One region of the Sphaerotilus microaerophilus genome, then DNA from elsewhere that is predicted to be linked to it. Evidence: predicted binding sites of a transcription regulator. Region 1 holds the regulator's gene; each other region holds the start of a gene.
The links. Region 1 encodes FNR, which switches genes on or off when oxygen is low (the NO sensors DNR and NnrR bind a similar motif). Its sites were predicted from a motif close to TTGATNNNNATCAA; they were not measured.
Positions count from the first base shown of each region.

Region 2: NGK70_RS23230 (radical SAM/SPASM domain-containing protein) is a predicted target of FNR. The motif match lies at 1,893-1,906, and genes of this name have one in related genera.
Region 3: NGK70_RS19715 (hemerythrin domain-containing protein) is a predicted target of FNR. The motif match lies at 1,474-1,487, and genes of this name have one in related genera.

Region 1 is NZ_AP025730.1:2,474,708-2,477,977, reverse strand. Features, by position in the region: gene NGK70_RS10740 (TIGR03790 family protein) at 1-441, opposite strand, end outside; gene NGK70_RS10735 (IclR family transcriptional regulator) at 475-1,245, shown strand; gene fnr (fumarate/nitrate reduction transcriptional regulator Fnr) at 1,371-2,111, opposite strand; gene hemN (oxygen-independent coproporphyrinogen III oxidase) at 2,334-3,270, shown strand, end outside.
Region 2 is NZ_AP025730.1:5,400,869-5,404,138, reverse strand. Features, by position in the region: gene NGK70_RS23240 (nitrite reductase) at 1-1,394, shown strand, start outside; gene NGK70_RS23235 (TusE/DsrC/DsvC family sulfur relay protein) at 1,476-1,832, shown strand; gene NGK70_RS23230 (radical SAM/SPASM domain-containing protein) at 2,002-2,988, shown strand; gene ytfE (iron-sulfur cluster repair protein YtfE) at 3,040-3,270, shown strand, end outside.
Region 3 is NZ_AP025730.1:4,618,755-4,622,024, reverse strand. Features, by position in the region: gene NGK70_RS19720 (methyl-accepting chemotaxis protein) at 1-871, shown strand, start outside; gene NGK70_RS19715 (hemerythrin domain-containing protein) at 914-1,393, opposite strand; gene NGK70_RS19710 (Glu/Leu/Phe/Val family dehydrogenase) at 1,526-2,851, opposite strand; gene NGK70_RS19705 (IS1182 family transposase) at 3,230-3,270, shown strand, end outside.

The sequences.
Region 1 (3,270 bases):
CTGGACGTCGTCGCCGAAGTGCGCCTCGATGGCCGCGCGCAACTGCGCGCCATCCCCTGCAGACAGGCTCGCCTGGCGCGGCAGCTTCACGCGCAGCACATGCCCGGGCGGGATCTGGCGCCGCTGGACGTAGCGCTCACCCACCTCGACCGAATACGGATCGTCCTGGTTGATCACCACGCCCAAGGTCTTCGAGGTGATGCGCCCGATCGCCCGGGGCACCCTCGTCCACCGCAACACCAGGGGTGCTGCCGAGGCCGCTGCAGCGGAGGCCGCAGGTGCCCGCTCCGTGGCGGGCGGCTCGGTGGCCTCGCCCGCATGAGCGGCCTGCCAGGCCGGCAGCAGCCCACTCGCCAGCGCAGCCAGAGCCGCCAGAGCCACCCGCCCCACCGGCCGGCACAGATATCCACACAGCCAGCTCGACCATCTTCTTTTCGCCATGCGAAAATCCATCATCGACTCAACATCCCCGACATGACGAAAAAGGAAGGCAGCACCCCGACCATCCAGGTCCTGGAGCGCATGTTCACCCTGCTGGATGTGCTGGCGGCACACCAGGACCCGGTGTCCCTGAAGCAGATCAGCGAGCATACCGGCCTGCACCCCTCGACTGCGCACCGGATCCTGAATGACTTGGCGGTGGGCCGCTTCGTGGATCGCCCCGAGGCGGGCAGCTACCGGCTGGGCATGCGCCTGCTGGAGCTGGGCAACCTGGTGAAGGCGCGGCTGGATGTGCGTGACGCCGCGCTCGGGCCGATGCGCGAGCTGCACAAGCTCACCCACCAGCCGGTGAACCTGTCGGTACGGCAGGGCGACGAGATCGTCTACATCGAGCGCACCTACTCCGAGCGCTCAGGCATGCAGGTCGTGCGCGCCGTGGGTGGCCGCGCACCACTGCACCTGACGTCGGTGGGCAAGCTCTTCCTGGCGCACGACGACCCGCAGCGCGTGCGCGCCTACGCCACCCGCACCGGCCTGGCCGGGCACACCCGCAACAGCATCACCGACCCGGCCTTGCTGGATCGCGAACTGGCCCGGGTGCGCCAGACCGACATCGCACGCGACAACGAGGAATTGGAACTCGGCGTGCGCTGCATGGCCGCCGCCATCTACGACGACCAGTCGCGCCTCATCGCCGGCCTGTCCATCTCCGCTCCCGCGGATCGCCTCGAAGAAGGCTGGATGGACCGCCTGCGCGAAACCGCCCGGCAGATCTCCGCCTCACTCGGCTACCGGGCGGAGTAACCCACCCGCTCGGTCAACACCCGTCTTTTCTTTTGCAAGCAGCGACCGCGGATCCGGTTCCGCCGGTCCGGTGGTTGCGCCCCCTTGAGGGGGAGCGGCGTGAGCCGCTGCGGGGGTGGGTCAACTCAAGCGCTGGTGCCGTTCACCACGCGCTGCAGCGCAGACTGCTCGATGATGCGGATGTCGCGCTGCTTCACCTCCAGGATGCCTTCCTCCTGGAATTTCGAGAAGGTTCGGCTGACCGTCTCCAGCTTCAGGCCGAGGTAGCTGCCGATCTCCTCGCGGGTCATGCGCAGCACCAGCGCCGAGGCGGAGAAGCCGCGCGCCTGCAGGCGCTGCGTCAGGTTCAGCAGGAAGGCCGCCAGGCGCTCCTCCGCGCGCATGCTGCCCAGCAGCAGCATCACGCCGTGGTCGCGCACGATCTCGCGGCTCATGATCTTGTGGAACTGGTGCTGCAGCAGCGTGAACTCGCGCGAGAGCGACTCCAGCTGGCCGTAGGGGATCATGCAGACCTGCGAGTCCTCCAGCGCCACGGCGTCACAGGAATGCCGGTCGGTGCTGATGCCATCCAGGCCGATCAACTCACCCGCCATCTGGAAGCCAGTGACCTGCTCGCGGCCGTCGGAGGCCGACACCACGGTCTTGAAGAAGCCGGTGCGCACCGCATAGAGCGCGGCAAAGGGGTCGCCGGCATGGAAGATACTTTCGCCCCGCTTCACGCTGCGCCGCGTGCTGACCATGTCATCGAGCGACAACATCTCGTCGTCTGTCAGCCCCACAGGCAGACACAGTTCGCGGAGGTTGCAGGCGGAACAGGCAACCTTCAGGGCTTCGAGCCGTGACGGCGGTGCGGTTTCTTGCGTCATGTCAGAGATTATCGCACCGAGGCTCGTGCGTAACGCACGCAGCGGACCCCGCGAGGCGGGACCGAGACAGATCAAATCGGGGTCTACCCCGACCCGTCGGCACGATGGTAGATTGAGTTATGTCAATATGGACGCCAGCCATCGGGGCACAGTGCACGAATGGAAGAAATGACCACGGTTGATATGGTGGAGGGCCAGAGTGCGCTCTCACGCCAAGAGGGCATGCCCGTACTCAGCGAAGACCTGCTGCGCCGCATGGACGTGCCCGGGCCGCGCTACACCTCCTACCCCACGGCGGACCGCTTCGTCGAGGCCTTCGGGCCCGACCAGTACGTGCAGGCGCTGACGCAGCGCGCCACCGGCGGCGTGGCTGGCGCGGGCGGCCCGCTGTCGCTCTACCTCCACATCCCCTTTTGCGAGTCGGTCTGCTACTACTGCGCCTGCAACAAGATCGTCACCCGTGACCACGGCCGCGCCGAGGCCTACCTGGCGGCGCTGACGCACGAGCTTGATCTGGTCACCAACGTGATCGGCCGCGAGCAGCCGGTGTCGCAATTGCACTTCGGCGGCGGCACGCCGACCTTCCTCAGCGACGCGGAGCTCTCCGGCCTGATGGCCACCCTGCGCAGCCGGGTGCAGTTGCTGCCCAAGGGCGAGTACTCGATCGAGATCGACCCGCGCACCGTCACGCACGACCGGCTGGCCCACCTCGCCGAACTGGGGTTCAACCGGTTGTCCTTCGGCGTACAGGACTTCGATGCTGACGTTCAGAAGGCCGTGCACCGCATCCAGCCGGCCGAGCAGGTGCATGCGCTGATGGCCTCGGCACGCTCACTGGGCTTCGACTCGATCAACGTCGACCTCATCTACGGCCTGCCAAAACAGACCCCCGAGAGCTTCCAGCGCACGGTGAGCGAAGTGGCTCGGCTGCGCCCGGACCGCATCGCCTTGTACGGCTACGCCCACCTGCCAGCACGCTTCAAGCCGCAGCGGCGCATCCCGATCGAGATCCTGCCCACCGGCGGCGACCGCATCGGCATGCTGTCGCAGGCCATCGCCGGCTTCATCGCCCACGGCTACCAGTACATCGGGATGGACCACTTCGCACTGCCGGAGGATCCGCTCGCGCAGGCCAAGCGCCAGGGCCGCCTGCACCGCA
Region 2 (3,270 bases), 2.9 Mb from region 1:
TGCGCCGTCCCGAGGCACTGAAGGTCATCACGCAGGGCCGCGCGGCCACGCAGATGGCCGGGTTTGCCCCGGCGCTGAAGGCCGAGGAGATTGCCGCGCTGGCGCAGTGGATCTACACGCCGGTGCTGCCGGCGCCGACCTGGGCGGACGCGGATATCCGCGCCTCGCGTGTCGAGACCCCGGGCGCCAAGGACTTGCCGGCCAAGCCGGTGTGGTCGGCCGACCCGATGAACCTGTTCGTGGTGGTGGAGGGCGGCGACCACCACGTGTCGCTGCTGGATGGCGACCGCTTCGAGCGCATGCACCGCTTCGCCAGCCGCTATGCGCTGCACGGCGGGCCGAAGTTCAGCCCGGAGGGGCGCTTCGTCTACTTCGGCTCGCGCGACGGCTGGATCACCAAGTACGACCTCTGGAACCTGACCGTGGTGGCCGAGGTGCGCGCCGGCCTGAACATGCGCAACGTGGCGGTGAGCGGCGACGGCAAGTGGATCATGGCGGCCAACTACTTTCCGCACACGCTGGCGCTGTTCGATGCCGACCTGAAGCTGGTGAAGACCTACGCGGCGACGACGGCCGACGGCCGGGCCAGCTCGCGGGTGTCGGCGGTGTACGACGCCACACCGCGGCAGAGCTTCGTGGTGGCGCTCAAGGACATCCCGGAGCTCTGGGAGATCAGCTACGACCCGAAGGCCGAGCCGCTCTACGACGGCTTGGTGCACGACTACAAGATGGGTGAGGGCGTGCCCAAGCCGGGCCAGTTCGGCGTGAAGCGCTCGCGGCTGGACGAGCCGCTGGACGACTTCTACTTCGACCAGGCCTACACCCACGCCTTTGGCGCGACGCGGCCCAAGGGCGAGGGCCAGCCGAACGCGCAGGTGGTGAACCTGGACGTGCGCCGCACCATCGCCCGCCTGCCGATCGCCGGCATGCCGCACCTGGGCTCGGGCATCACCTTCGACTGGCAGGGCCGGCGGGTGATGGCGAGCCCGAACCTGAAGGACGGTGCGATCGACGTGATCGAGCTGGACAGCTGGAAGCCGGTGAAGACCATCCGAACGCCGGGCCCCGGCTTCTTCATGCGCAGCCACGAGAAGAGCCGCTTCGCCTGGACCGACTCGATGATGAGCCCCACGGCCAGGGACACGCTCACCATCATCGACAAGACGACGCTGGAGCCGGTGGCCAGCGTGCGCGAGCCGGGCCGGACGCTGGCGCACATCGAGTTCACCAAGGACGGCCGCTACGCGCTGGCCAGCGTCTGGGAAATGGACGGCGCGCTGATCGTCTATGACGCCACCACCTTCAAGGAGGTGAAGCGCCTGCCCATGAGCAAACCGGTGGGCAAGTACAACGTGTTCAACAAGATCACCCGCTCGGAGGGCACCTCGCACTGAGCCGGCTCGCTGCTGGCGCGATCATTCCGGAGCCATCCAAGATACCCTGTGGGGTGATCACATCCTGACGAGGAGACGGACATGGACGATGCTGCGGCTGATGGAACCACCCAGGCGCAGGCGATGACGCTGCCTGCCCGGGACGAGGAGGGCTACCTCGTCGATCCCGATACGTGGAGCGAGCCGGTGGCGCGGGCCCTGGCGAGCGAGCTGGGGATCGCGCTCGGGGAGGAGCACTGGCAGGTGCTGCGCTTCATGCGCGACTGGTACGAGGAGCACCGCGTCATCGCCGATGCGCGCCACGCGATGCGCCTGCTGGAGCAGCGCCATCCGGGACAGGGGAGGCAGCGGTTGTTCGAGCTGTTTCCCTACGGCTATGTGGCGCAGGCCTGCCGCATCGCCGGCATGCGGCGCCCGCGTGCCTGGAGCACGGGTTGACGCTGCGCAAGGGACGTGGCGGCCTGGCCGCAGACTGAATCCAGTTGTGTGCGGGAGTGCTTGGCGCGGGTCAAGCGCCGCGACGGGGCCCACCCCGTCCTTGTGACAGTTCAAGGAAACCGTGGGCACATCGCCCGAACAATGGCGCTCGCCGACCGGAGTGCCGCCCATGTCCCCGCCCACGTTCCCGCCCACGCTGCAGTCACCGAACCGGCCCTCGATCCGGCCGTCGATCACCGCGCGCATCGACGCCATCACCGAGATCGCGCCGGCCTGGCGCAGCACCACACCGCCTGCGCCGCGCTCGGTGAAGATCGAGCTGACGGGGCGCTGCAACTTCCGCTGCTCGTTCTGCGCCCACAACCAGCGCCTGCGCCAGGTGGGGGAGATGGACCGAGGCTTCTTCGAGCGCATCCTGCCCGAGATGCGCGCGGCCGGCGTCGAGGAGCTGGGGCTGTTCTACCTGGGCGAATCCTTCCTCTGCGACTGGCTGCCCGAGGCGGTGGCCTGCGCCAAGCGGGTCGGCTTCGACTATGTCTTCCTGACCACCAACGGCTCGGTGTCCACGCCCGACAAGGTCGAGGCCTGCATGGCCGCGGGGCTGGACTCGCTGAAGTTCTCGCTCAACTACGCGGACCAGGCGCAGTTCGAGTCGATCGCGCGGGTCAAGGGCCCCCTGTTCGAGCAGATCGCCGAGCATGTGCGTGCGGCCCATGCGCTGCGCGAGGCAGGTGGCCACCGCTGCGGCCTGTTCGGCTCCTACATCGACTACGACGGCGAGCAGGGCGAGCGCATCCACGCCTACATCGACGCGCTGCGGCCGTACCTGGACGAGGTCTACGCCCTGCCGCTCTACAACCAGGCGGCGCTGATCGACAACGACGAGTGGCGCTTCGTGCAGGGCAACCGCGGCCGGGCCGCTGCGCTGCGTGACCCGCTGCCCTGCTGGAGCATCTTCACCGAGGGGCACATTTCCTTCGACGGCCGGCTCAGTGCCTGCTGCTTCGACCACGACCAGCGTTTCAGCATGGGTGACCTCACCCGGCTGTCCTTCATGGAGGCCTGGAACAGCCCGGCCTTTCAATCCCTGCGGGCCGCGCACCTGCGCCGCGACGTGCGTGGCACGATCTGCGAGCAGTGCGTGGCCTGTGGCTGAGGCCTGCGGTGCCCACCGGTGCCCGGCCCCTTCACCCTGGAGAACCCACCGATGTCCGAACTGCTGCTTGACCGTCCCCTGGGCGACCTCGCGAGCGCCATCCCTGGCGCGACGGCCGTGTTCCACCGCCATCACCTCGACTTCTGCTGCGGCGGGCGCCAGAGCCTGCGCGCCGCGGCGGCGGGCCGTGGTGAGGATCCCGCGGCGGTGGCGGCCGAACTGGCCGAGCTGCAGCGCCAGCCGGCCGCCGGCGAGCGCGACTGGCGCCAGGCCCGCGCGGGC
Region 3 (3,270 bases), 2.1 Mb from region 1:
GCGTGTGGAGGTGTCCTCCAAGACCATCATGGGCACGCTGGCCCAGTTGGACCAGCGCATCGAGGCCTTCTCGCGCGAGATCCGCATCGACACCGGCCCGGCGGTCAGGTCGGGTGCCTCCCAGGGGTCCATCCACCGGGCCTTTGCCGATGTCGAGACCGACGTCCAGCGCATCAATGTCGCAGCCCAGGGCAGCCGCGACATCTGCCTGCGCGTGAGCGAGCGCACCGAAGGGCTCGGCCAGGACATGCAGGCCGCGATGATCGGGCTGGACACCGCGATGTCCTGCAGCGACCGCTTCCTGCGGGTGTCCGAGCAGCTCATCGACGAGCTGGCCGCCAGTGACGTGGCCACCGACGACACGCCCTACATCGAGGCCGTGCAGCGCGTGGCCGCCCAGGTGGGCGCGGCGCTGGAACAGGCGCTGGCACGTGGCGACATCTCGGCGGCCGATCTGTTCGACGAGGCCTACCGGCCGATCCCGAACACCCGCCCGGCGCAGCACCTGACCCGCTTCGCCCAGCTGACCGACCGGTTGCTGCCGCCGATCCAGGAAGCGATGCTGGCCTTCAGCCCCAAGGTCGCGTTCTGCATCGCCGCCGACCGCAACGGCTACATCGCCACGCACAACCGCAAGTACTGCCAGCCGCAGCGTGGTGACCTGGCCTGGGACACCGCCAACAGCCGCTACCGACGCATCTTCGACGACCGCACCGGGCTGGCGTCGGCGCGCAACCAGAGGCCCTTCCTGCTGCAGACCTACCGCCGCGACATGGGCGGTGGCAAGCATGTGCTGATGAAGGAAGCCGCCGCCCCGATCACCGTGGCCGGCCGCCACTGGGGCGGCATGCGGCTGGCCTACCAGTTCTGACCCGCGTCCTGGCGAACGCCAGGCGCAGGATCAGGTCCGGCTTCAGGCGCAGGTGCTGCCGCCGCAGCCGGAGATGGCCGCCTCGGGCTGGACCGGGCGGTCGATGCGGCCGCTGGCCGCGTCATAGCCCACCTCGCCCATGTGGAACACCAGGGCGGCATCCATCATCTGGGCATGCTGCTCGAACCACTGTGCCAACTCGGGCAGCAGGCGCGGGATCAGCTCCTCCTGGCCCTCTTCGACCACCCGGCGGCGCACCTCGCGCAGCAGATCGAGCACCTGCTTGTGCTGGTTGCTGTGGCAGTTCTCCGGTGTGAAACCGGTGGCGGCCATCCAGCGATCCTCCTGTGCAAAGTGCTCGACGGTGTGCTCCACCAACGCGTCATAGCGCGCCAGCACATCCGGCGCACCATCCAGCCGGGCCGCTTCCAGCTCGTTGAGCAGCACGACGAACTCCTGGTGCGTCTGGTCCATCTGCGGATGGTTGTTGGCGATTTGGTCGTTCCAGGCGAGGAGGGTCATGGCGCGTCGAGGCAAGGAAACACCGGCCCGCGGCCGGCGATATGGAACCGCGAGCCTAGCAAATCAGGGTCCATCCTGGCTTGCTCGGCATCAAGCTGGGCGGAGCGGGAACGCGGTTCGGCCAGGACCGGCTCAGGGGTAGAGGCCCCGCATTTCGCGCGCCATCAGGATGCGCTCGCAGGCCACGGCGAAGGCCGCGGTGCGCAGCGGGATGCGGTGCTGGTCGGCCATGTCCCAGATGCGACGCAGGGCCTCGACCATGATCTTGTCCAGCCGCACGTTGATCTCGTCCTCGGTCCAGAAGAAGCTGGAGAAGTCCTGCACCCACTCGAAGTAGGACACCGTGACACCGCCGGCATTGCAGATCACGTCGGGCACCACGAGGATGCCGCGCTCGGCCAGCACGTCGTCGGCGTCGGGCAGGGTCGGGCCGTTGGCGCCCTCCAGCACGAGGCGGGCGCGCAGCCGGTTGGCCCGCAGCACGTCGATCTGGCCTTCCAGGGCCGCGGGGATCAGGATGTCGCAGTCGATGCCCCAGAAATCCTCGTCGGCGATGCGCTCGCAGCCCGCGAAGCCGCCGACGCCGCCCTCCCGGCGCACCTGCGGCATCAGCTCGGCCATGTCCAGGCCGCCCGGGTTGGCGATGGTGCCGGTGTGGTCCTGCACGGCGACGATCTTCGCCCCCGCGCCGGCAAACAGCTCTGCCGCGGCCGAGCCGACGTTGCCGAAGCCCTGCACCGCGACGCGCGCGCCATCCAGGTTCAGCCCGGCGCGGCGGGCCGCCTCCCGCCCGGTGACGAACACGCCGCGGCCGGTGGCCTTGACCCGTCCGAGCGAGCCGCCCAGGTCGATGGGCTTGCCGGTCACCACGCCGCTCGCGGTGGCGCCAATGTTCATCGAGTAGGTGTCCATCATCCAGGCCATGACCTGGGCGTTGGTGTTGACGTCGGGCGCCGGGATGTCCTGCTGCGGGCCGATGATGATGCCGATCTCGCTGGTGTAGCGCCGCGTCAGGCGCTCCAGTTCCTTGAGGGAAAGCTGCTTCGGGTCGACGCGGATGCCACCCTTTGCGCCGCCGTAGGGCAGGTTGACGGCGGCGTTCTTGATCGTCATCCAACCGGCCAGGGCCATCACCTCGCCGAGCGTGACGTCCGGGTGGTAGCGCACTCCCCCCTTGCCGGGACCGCGGCTGAGGCTGTGCTGCACGCGGTAGCCCTCGAAGTGGCGCACCGTGCCGTCGTCCATCTCGATGGGCACATCGACGATCAGGCTGCGTTTGGGCCGGCGCAGCGATTCGGCCCAGCGTGCCAGCCGGCCCAGGTAGGGCTCGACGCGGTCGATCTGCGCCAGGTAGGTGCCCCAGGGCGAGTGGGGTTCCGACGACACATAGGACAGCGGCGTGCTGGCCGTGGTGCGAGTGGCCGTGGAGGAGGGCAGGGGGGGGTGGGGGGTGTTCATGCGGGCGGGCCTCGGTGGTGGGAGCGGACACACGTCGGTGCGCTCACCAGCCAGATCGACCCGTGCGCACACTGTGCAAGCGGCGCACTCTAGGGGCTTTGCGGCGGCCTGGGTCGCCCGCTTCATGCAGGCTTTGCATCGAATCTGCGCCCGCACCGCACCAGGTTGGTGCTGTGAGCAGTGATGCACGGCCCAGCCGGGCCGGGGGGCTCAGAAGGTGTGAACGAACGTTGGGTCTGAATCGTTAAGCGGGGCATGAGCGCAGCGACGACAAGACCGGAAGAAGAACAACAGGCCCAAACGGGGCTGTTCGGCGAAGGGGAGCTGCTCGAGGTGGCTGCGCAGCAGCCCAGGCAAGAGGCACCGCGCGCCGCGCGGGTGATGTCGGCACAGCGCGATCAGGTCGAATTGCGAGCGTG